One region of the Clostridium sp. LXY-7 genome, then DNA from elsewhere that is predicted to be linked to it. Evidence: a T-box and tRNA genes for the amino acid it is inferred to sense, from the RefSeq annotation. Region 1 holds a T-box; the other holds one or more tRNA genes.

Region 1 (4,559 bases):
ACCAACATGTTTCATAGAAACAAGAGATCTAGCACCAGCAATACTACCGCCCATAGCAATTTCCATAGCTACTTTTTCATTTGTTGCCCATTCAGAATAGATTTCATCATAGGTTTTCATACTTTCAAGAATTGATACTGTAGGGGAACCTGGATAACTAGAAGCTATTGATCCTCCAGCTTCCCAAAAACCTCGACTGACAGCTTCATTACCAGTTAAAACTACTTTGCTCAAAACAGCACCTCCAAAATTTAATAATTTTACACTATTAAGTGTATCGTATCATAATACTCATTTATTTAATTTTTATGTCATCAAATGCTAAATTTCCAGCACTCTTGGTGAAGGTAAATCTAATCTTCCACTTATTTTGTGGCATGGTTGTTAATTTTAGAACTACATATTATTGAAAAGCAAACCATTTGCAGGAAGATTAGATTTACTTTTATTTTATGATAAGGTTTTTAGCATGACAGCAAGCTATTAAATCTTCTTTGGTTTCTATAAAAAATGGTATAAACTTATCATTACAATCAATAGTTATTGAATCTATTTCATCCTTAAGAGAGAGGTTCTTTTCAGATTTGTATTTTCGTGTATTTGCTACGATTTCTTTTAATTCTTCTCCAAATTTAAGGATAGTATTATCAATATAATCACTATTATTCCAGCAATGGCTATGGAGAGAAATAGTTTTTTCAAATTCTCTAAAGAAATTTTGATATATATATTCTGTAATATGAGGAACATAAATTGCATAAAGCTTAAGAATTTCAAGTAAGCAGTAATATAGAGCATACTGTGCTGATTTACGTTGCTCAGCTCCATGAATCTCAGGTTTATAAACACGATCTTTTACTATTTCAAGATAATAATCACAGAAATCCTTCCAAAAGAAATCATCAATTTCATGTCGAGCTGAACCAATCTCATACTTATTTAAAAAATTTCTGGCTGCATTTGTAGTTTCTTTACATTTTTCTATTATCCATCTATCTACAGCCATGAGGTTAGGAGTAGATGTATTATCAAAATCATTTAGATGACTTATAGTAAATTTTGAAGCATTCCATAGTTTAGTAATAAATCTACTGGAGATTTTAAGTTCGTCCTCCGAAAACATGGTATCTGTACCTAGTTTTGAATTAGCCGCCCAATATCTTATAACATCTGCTGAATAAACTTCAATTAATGCCTTAGGTGCTAACTTAGAATTGCTCTTTGACTTGCTGATTTTCTCACCCTTTTTAGCCATTACAAAGCCACATATCATAATATCCTTCCAAGGTATTTCTTCAGTGTGATATAAACTCTTTACAATGGTGTAAAATGCCCAGGTTCTTATAATCTCATGAGCTTGAGTTCTCATACTCATAGGGGCAAGAGGAGATGATATTTCATCAGATTCTCTCCATTTTTTATTTATCTGTGGAGTTAGTGAAGAAGTAGCCCAAGTATCTAAAACAGCTGATTCAGGTATAAATTCATTACAGCCACAAGAACATTTTTCTTTAGGTGAGGTTTCTAATGGGTTAACAGGCAACATATCTTCACTACCTGTAATAACCTTTCCACAGTCCTTACAATACCATATTGGGAAAGGAACACCAAAATAGCGTTGACGAGATATACACCAGTCCCATTTTAGATTTTCAACCCAAAGTTTATAACGAGTCTTCATATATTCAGGATACCAATTAATCCTATCCGCGGCTTCTAAAAAAAGTTTCTTATCTGTTAACACATCGATATACCATTGTCTAGATGGAATAATTTCTATTTCTTTATTACACCGTTCATGAATTCCAACATTATGAATAAGAGTCTCAACTTTTATTAAAAGATTTTTTGTCATTAATTCCTCTATGATGATTTTTCTAGCTTCATTTATTTTAATGCCTCCAATTAAAGGTACATCTTCATCTATTCGTCCATCTGGAAGTATTATTTTTCTATAGGGTAATTTATACTTTTCATACCACTCAACATCTGTAGTATCTCCAAAGGTAGCACACATAACTACCCCTGTTCCCTTATCTATACTAACCTTTTCATCTCCTAATATGGGAACTTCATAATTATATATAGGAACCACGGCATTTTTACCTATATATTTATTGTAGCGATGATCTTCAGGATTTATAAATAGACATACACATCCATATAAGAGTTCTGGTCTTGTTGTTGCAATAATTAAATTCTCTTCTCCTACCTTAAAAGGAATATAGTTGAAGGTAGTTTCTCTCTCCACAGCATCTAGTTCAGCTTGAGCTATAGATGTGTGACATTCTGTGCACCAAAGTACAGGGGATTCTTTTGAATAAGCCTTTCCTCTTTTAACTAGTTCTATAAAGGATCTTTGGGATATACGCTGACTTTGAGGACTTATTGTTTCATATTGTAATTCCCAATCAACACTAAAGCCTAAACTTTGCCATAGATTTTTAAACTGCTCTACGTATTGAGAGGTAGTCTCTAAACATCTTTTATTAAATTCACTTCTGGTCATATCCTTAGCAAGGATATTTTTTTCTTTTTCTACAAGTCTTTCTGTAGGTAGACCATTATCATCAAACCCAAAGGGATAGAATACATTCTTACCTTGCATACGTTGAAAACGAGCAATCATCTCTGCTTGCGTATAGGAAAAGATATGACCAATATGGAGACTTCCGCTAACAGTAGGTGGAGGGGTGTCGATAGAATATATTTCGGTTGAGCTTTCATTATCAAAAGCATAAACTTTACTTTCACTCCAAAGCTTTTGCATATCACTTTCTACCCTTTTAAAATCATATTTTTTCTCTAACATAATAAAACCTCCTATTCTAAAATTAATAATTTATTTACTGAAATATGATGAGCTCTATCAAACTTCAGTGTAATATTGGAAATTCAAAAATAAAAAAACCTTCATCCTAATAATTAGGACGAAGGTTATATTTCGTGGTACCACCTAAATTCAGATTATGTTTTCATATAATCTGCACTCAATAACAGTACGGGAGTAAAAATTGTTATAATGATCCGATACTGTTTTCCTTTTAACGGTGGAAATTTCCGTTGAAGCCTACTTCTTATTAAAGGTTCGGTTCACAGCTCAAAGGCTACTTCCATACATCTATCATGAAGATTTACACCATCCATCTTCTCTCTAGGCTTTAAGAGTGTATGTACTCCTCCTTATCAATGCCAATTTAATTATTAAATTAAAGTTATTATATGATGTCGTTTGAATATTGTCAATATTCATTCTATAAAATATATTGTTTCTGATTAATTCTTATTATCACGATAAATTGAATTTATAACAATTACAACATAATACGTTATTATTTTAACATATAAGATACTAACATTTACCATGTTATAATTAAATTATTTTAAACTATAAGAATTTATAAATATTATTAATCAAGAATTTTTGATAAAATTCTTGAATTATAAGCATAGTAGGATATAATATGATTGGATACTTTAGAAAAAAATATTTAGTGAAACAAATAAAAAGGAGTACGGTATGAGAAAAGTTTATAAAAATCCAAAAGAATTAGCAACTTGTTTAAAGGATTTAGTGGACCTATATTTAGATGGGCTTATGACATATGAAAAGCTAGAGGAAAAACTACTAATTCTGGTTGATGCTAATGAAACTGAAGTTTATAAGCATGGTAAAATATCTTCAAAAATATCTAACATAATAGGTAGTTCAAGAGAAGACATTATCAGTAAAATAGTAGAAGACAGGAAGTAATCTGTGGAAATAGTTTATGTAGGAACATAATCCTTCTATAATTTATATGTATATTTTTAATATAATTAAAATTCTAACTGCTCTACCTATTTAGGTAGAGCTTATTTTTTTTACCTAGCTATTTAATAAAAAAGAAATTTTAAATTTAAGAAATTTCATTTATAATATATACCTATAAATATAAAAGAAAAATTTATAACCCTTGAAATTTCAACTTTTCTTTAATATTCAAAGGAACTTTTTATTTTAAAAAGTAATTTATAATATAACGGAAAAAACTGTAGAACTTTGCAGTGTTAAGTAAAAAATTACATATTAGATTATTAAAATCAAAAACCGTATTAATAATGGTGAAGTGAAATGCAATAAAAATCACAATATTTTTTATTATTGTAATGTTCAGAATACTTTTATAAACTATATATGCGATAAAAATTTAACAATATTTGTAGGGGGGAAAAAAATGAATACACCATTTAACTATAGTAAAGTAGATGAGATATTAAAAAATAATGAGTACAAATCTAGTAATATTATTGCCATATTGCAGGATATTCAAGAAGTATATAGGTACTTACCTAAGGAGATATTTCCATATCTATCAGAAAAACTTGTGATAAGCAAAGCAAAAATATATAGTGTAGCTACCTTCTATGAAAATTTTTCTTTAGAACCTAAAGGAAAATATATAATAAAAATTTGTGATGGAACAGCTTGTCATGTAAGAAAATCTATTCCAATATTAGATAAGCTAAGAAAGGAATTAAAACTTTCAGAAGTTAAAGTAACAACGGATGATTTACTA
Region 2 (4,559 bases), on a different contig from region 1:
AGTAGTTTCGGATATGGTTCATAACGGATTTGAGCAGGTAAAGCTAGCTGATATTATGACTAAAATTGGGTACAGGGATATTGAGTCTAAAACTTTTTATACTGGAAGTAAAATATTCATGGGCCGTGATGCATCTATGTTTATTCTTGATTCTCGAAAATAGATTCTAAGATAGAAATTTTTAAGCCTGTTGATAGAATTGAAATTATTGAGATAAAATTGAAAATAGGAAATTACAAACCCCCTTACTTAAAGGGGGTACATCTTTGCGCAAAATCAGTAATTCCGTGTACCAATATCACCTTTCTATCACAACACATGTGGAAACCGTTGCTCTGCTTAAACAAAAAAAGTCAGTATAATCAAGGGGTTCAGGAGGTTATGAACCAGACAGTTAAGTGTGTTTTAAGTCTAGGGAAACAGAAATGAGCATATTTATCATAGAGTAATGGGGTTGAGTTTTGCAGATTTAGCGATGTGAAAGTGCGGATGCGGAAATTCGAAAATGCAGGTTACTGAGACTGATTTTTGAACAGGAGTTGAGGAAATGAATGATATTTTTATGTGTGGACAAAATTTCGGTGCTATAACAAATAGTATAAAATCAGACTTGCATAAGCATTGGCTGTTACAGCTATTTATTAGCGCTGATGAAAAACTAATAATTAACGTAGAGGATCAAAGAATAAATTGCCGGGCTATAGCTGTCAATGTGAATACAATGCATGAGTTTTATTCTGAAAATTTAATTCATTTTACAATGTTAGTAGATCCAACAACTCAATTAGGGAAATTTATGCGAATATACTTACTAAAAGATAATCCCTATTATATTATTCCTGAGGATAGAGCAGTCGAATTACAAATGCATTTATTAAATGCAATTAATTATGGAAAAAGCCACAAATATTCGGTGTTAATAAAAAATATTGTCAGTTATTTCGATAACTATACACCAATTGAAATTGATCAAAGAATAGAGATGTTATTAAGAATGATAGATACCTGTGATTGCGATGAGACACTTCATCAGGTGAAATATATCGCAAAAGCAATGTCCATATCAGAAAGCAGGCTTTCACATCTTTTCAAAGAAGAAACTGGTATTCCACTGAAAAGCTATATTGTTCTTCATAAGCTGCAAAGAGTATACCAAAAGATATTTGATGGTGAAAGTATTACAGATGCAGCAATAGCATCGGGATTTAATTCATCATCACATTTTGCTTTTGTCAATAAAAAAATGACTGGTATGTCAGCAAGGGATATTATCACAGATAGCAGATTTTTGAAAGTAAGTCTATAAATAAATTTGTATAATATGATTATCAAGATATAAGGAGGTCATATTATGAAAGAGTATTTACAGGCGACATCTATGTTGAATTATGAAAGTAAAGAGATACAGCAGTTAGTTAAAAACAGGAAATGGAAAGATAAAGATGAGTTTCAAAAGATACTTGAGATATATAATTTTGTTAGGGATGAAATAAAATTTGGCTATAATGTTGACGATACTATAGAAGCAAGTAGAGTTTTAGAAGACGGTTATGGGCAGTGTAATACTAAAGGTACTTTATTTATGGCTCTGCTTAGAGCTGTTGGTATCCCATGTCGAATTCACGGGTTTACTATCGACAAAACTCTCCAGAAAGGCGCTATGACAGGTTTAATGTATAGTGTTGCTCCCCAAAATATTGTCCATAGTTGGGTGGAGATTTTTTTTGAAGGAAACTGGTTAAATATAGAGGGGTTCATACTTGATGTTCCTTATTTAAACAAACTCCAAGAAAAGTTTTCTGAATGTAATGGAAGTTTCTGTGGATACGGTGTAGCAACCAATGATTTTAAAAAACCACAAATCCATTGGAATAAAAATGATACCTATATACAAAAGGAGGGAATCAGTCAGGATTATGGAACATTTAACTCTCCGGATGGATTCTTCAGGAAGCATAGTCAGGAATTGTCGCCATTAAAGAAATGGTTTTATCAGAATGTTGGTAGAAAGCTTATGAATAAAAACGTGTCTAAAATTAGAGGAGACGTAAAATGATATGAAAATTAAGCATATTTCTCTGAAAGATTATCTGATTTAAACTCAAAAACCATGAGTTTTTTAAGAAAGGCATCTCTCGCCAAGGAAGTACTGGGTCCTGACAACATCATTACTATTCCTGGAGGTTAATAGCTCAGCGGGAAAGTGCCATGATGACAGCGTGGAAGGCGAGGGTTCAAATCCCTTTAGCTCCACCAGAATATTTTGTCGAAAGAAGTCGATTGCTATTGCAGTCGACTTCTTTCCTTTTATAATGTATTGACAAAAAAATATTTGTTTTTAGAATGGAAAGTGGGTAACTACGTTTATGGAGGAGCTAAACCGGATTACTATGTTTTTGAAAGATTCAGCAAATAAAGCATAACAATGTTCTCATTTTTCAGTATAATAAGAAAAAGGCAACTCGTTTCGAGAGTTCAAATCCCTACGCCGATTTGCCGAAAATAGCTGTTTTGTAGTCCTTAGGCAAAAAGCCTTGAAAATATTTGATTTTCAAGGCTTTTATATTTTCATAACTGCAATAAAAGTTAAAACTCGAAGTCTAACCCAAAAGATAATGTTTCAATATTGTTTGTAATAAATTTAAAAATCCATCTATACCTAGCAAAGGATTAAAGGACCTTTATGGGTATCACTCCCCTATATTTATATCTGTTTTTTATGTGCTGTAATGTGTTGCTATTACGTCATGAATTAGAACTTAAATTACAAATCAATCATATAATATTAGGGGAGATATTTCCGATATTTAAGGAGATGTTTTTGTGAGAAAATACAAATTTAATTATATAATAGTAGGCGGCGGAACTGCTGGTGCAACCGCTGCCAAGATACTTTCCGATAATAAAAAAAACTCTGTATTACTGCTTGAAGCAGGTGAAGACGACGATACGGATGAGCCTATTTCCAACTCAACATTTGCTCCGGTATTGCAAAATTTATTTTTTGCTAGATACTTTTGGCAGGGCCAGGGAGTGCCTCAGGAAGAACTTAACAATAGAACCTTTCCCTGGACAACAGGACGGCTCCTTGGAGGGGCATCTTCTGTTAACCGTCAACTTTGGGTGCGTCCCACAGATGCTGTAATTAGTAAATGGGAAGAGCTCTTGGGACCGTTTTGGTCACCTCAGGCAGTTATTGAAAGATTTAAAGCGTTAGAAAAATATAACGGTATGACAGATAATCCTGGAGCAAGAGGTTTTAAAGGGCGCGTTGATGTACGGCAGGCTCCAGTTAACCCAACTGTTATGGCACAAAAAATTGCATTGGCAATTGAAGAAGCAACAGGGTTTGAGCGAATATTAGATTATAATAATCCCGACACGCCTATCGGTCCATTTACACGTAATCAATATACCCAACATCCTGATGGAACGCGTGAAAGTTCATCAACAGCGTTCCTTACGCCTGATGTAGTAGACGACGAAGGCTTTGGAGTAAACGGACGGAAGTTAAGGGTCTTGACTAAAGCCACAGCCCTTAGGATTATCTTTTGCGATAAAACTGCCTGCAGTGTAAGATTCTTAGAAAATGGAAAACCTTGTGAAGCTTTTGCAGATAAAAAAATAATCGTATCAGCAGGCATCAAGAGTCCAAGTCTTTTGATGCGTTCTGGAATAGGACCTGCCAATGAGCTTGCATGTGTAGGTATTGATGTTGTAAAAGATAATAATAATGTTGGAAGGCATATGGCAAACCATTCAATAATTCCGGTTGTATTTTCAACTAATCCGAATGACACTCCGGTGCCTCCAAATGATCCGAATGCTCATTTGATTGCAGGGGCTTTCCTACCAGATCCGGCAACTGGGTCAGATCCAACACTACGCGCAGTACAAATTGAGCCATTCTTTTCCAACAATACCCTGATCGTAGGAGTATCGCCAATTCAACCTAAGAGTCGAGGAACTGTAGAAATACAATCCAGTGATCCATTAAAAATTGAACTTGGTGATGAGGAATTTTTGGACGACCCTGCTGATTTACGGCTATTAATGGATACCTTTACAATTTATATTAAAAATATAGCAAACGCGCTTAATAATATAGACCCTAATTATCAATTGCTGTCACCAACAATGGACATCATTAATGATTCTATAAGACTCGAGGCCTTTATTAGGCAAAATCTTAGCTTAACCTTCCACGAAGAAAGCACGCTCAGAATGTCAAATTCCGAAGCAGATGGTGTAACGAATTTTCAGGGGGAAGTATTTGGGGTAGAAAATTTAATAGTAGCTGATAATTCAATTATTCCGTTTACTGCGGATGGCAACACCTCTGCACCTGCTTACCTTATCGGATTTACAATTGCACATCAGTTGCTGAATCAAGAGGAATGTGAATGTGAATGTGAAGAGATATACAAATGCGAATGCAACGAGGAATGCAGAGATATATGCATAAAGAAATGCAAAAAAGACTGCAAAAGAAGAATTTTTAGAAGAATTCCTTGTGAATTTATTAATGATTGGGATTTATAAAAGTGTAAGAGTGTAGC

The links. The T-box of region 1 lies ahead of ACI48Q_RS11090 (valine--tRNA ligase). A T-box ahead of a tRNA ligase gene usually reads a tRNA of that ligase, here a tRNA-Val.
Region 2: it encodes a tRNA-Val, which carries the amino acid that the T-box ahead of ACI48Q_RS11090 (valine--tRNA ligase) is inferred to sense. The anticodon was not compared.

The regions. Positions count from the first base shown of each region.
Region 1 is NZ_JBLLJL010000002.1:831,511-836,069, reverse strand. Features, by position in the region: gene ACI48Q_RS11095 (thiamine pyrophosphate-dependent enzyme) at 1-234, opposite strand, end outside; gene ACI48Q_RS11090 (valine--tRNA ligase) at 446-2,812, opposite strand; T-box leader at 2,924-3,199, opposite strand; gene ACI48Q_RS11085 (TIGR04540 family protein) at 3,521-3,754, shown strand; gene ACI48Q_RS11080 (NADH-quinone oxidoreductase subunit NuoE family protein) at 4,218-4,559, shown strand, end outside.
Region 2 is NZ_JBLLJL010000010.1:20,657-25,215, reverse strand. Features, by position in the region: gene ACI48Q_RS20390 (class I SAM-dependent methyltransferase) at 1-163, shown strand, start outside; gene ACI48Q_RS20385 (helix-turn-helix domain-containing protein) at 548-1,306, shown strand; gene ACI48Q_RS20380 (transglutaminase-like domain-containing protein) at 1,352-2,056, shown strand; tRNA gene ACI48Q_RS20375 (tRNA-Val) at 2,180-2,256, shown strand; gene ACI48Q_RS20370 (GMC family oxidoreductase) at 2,824-4,542, shown strand.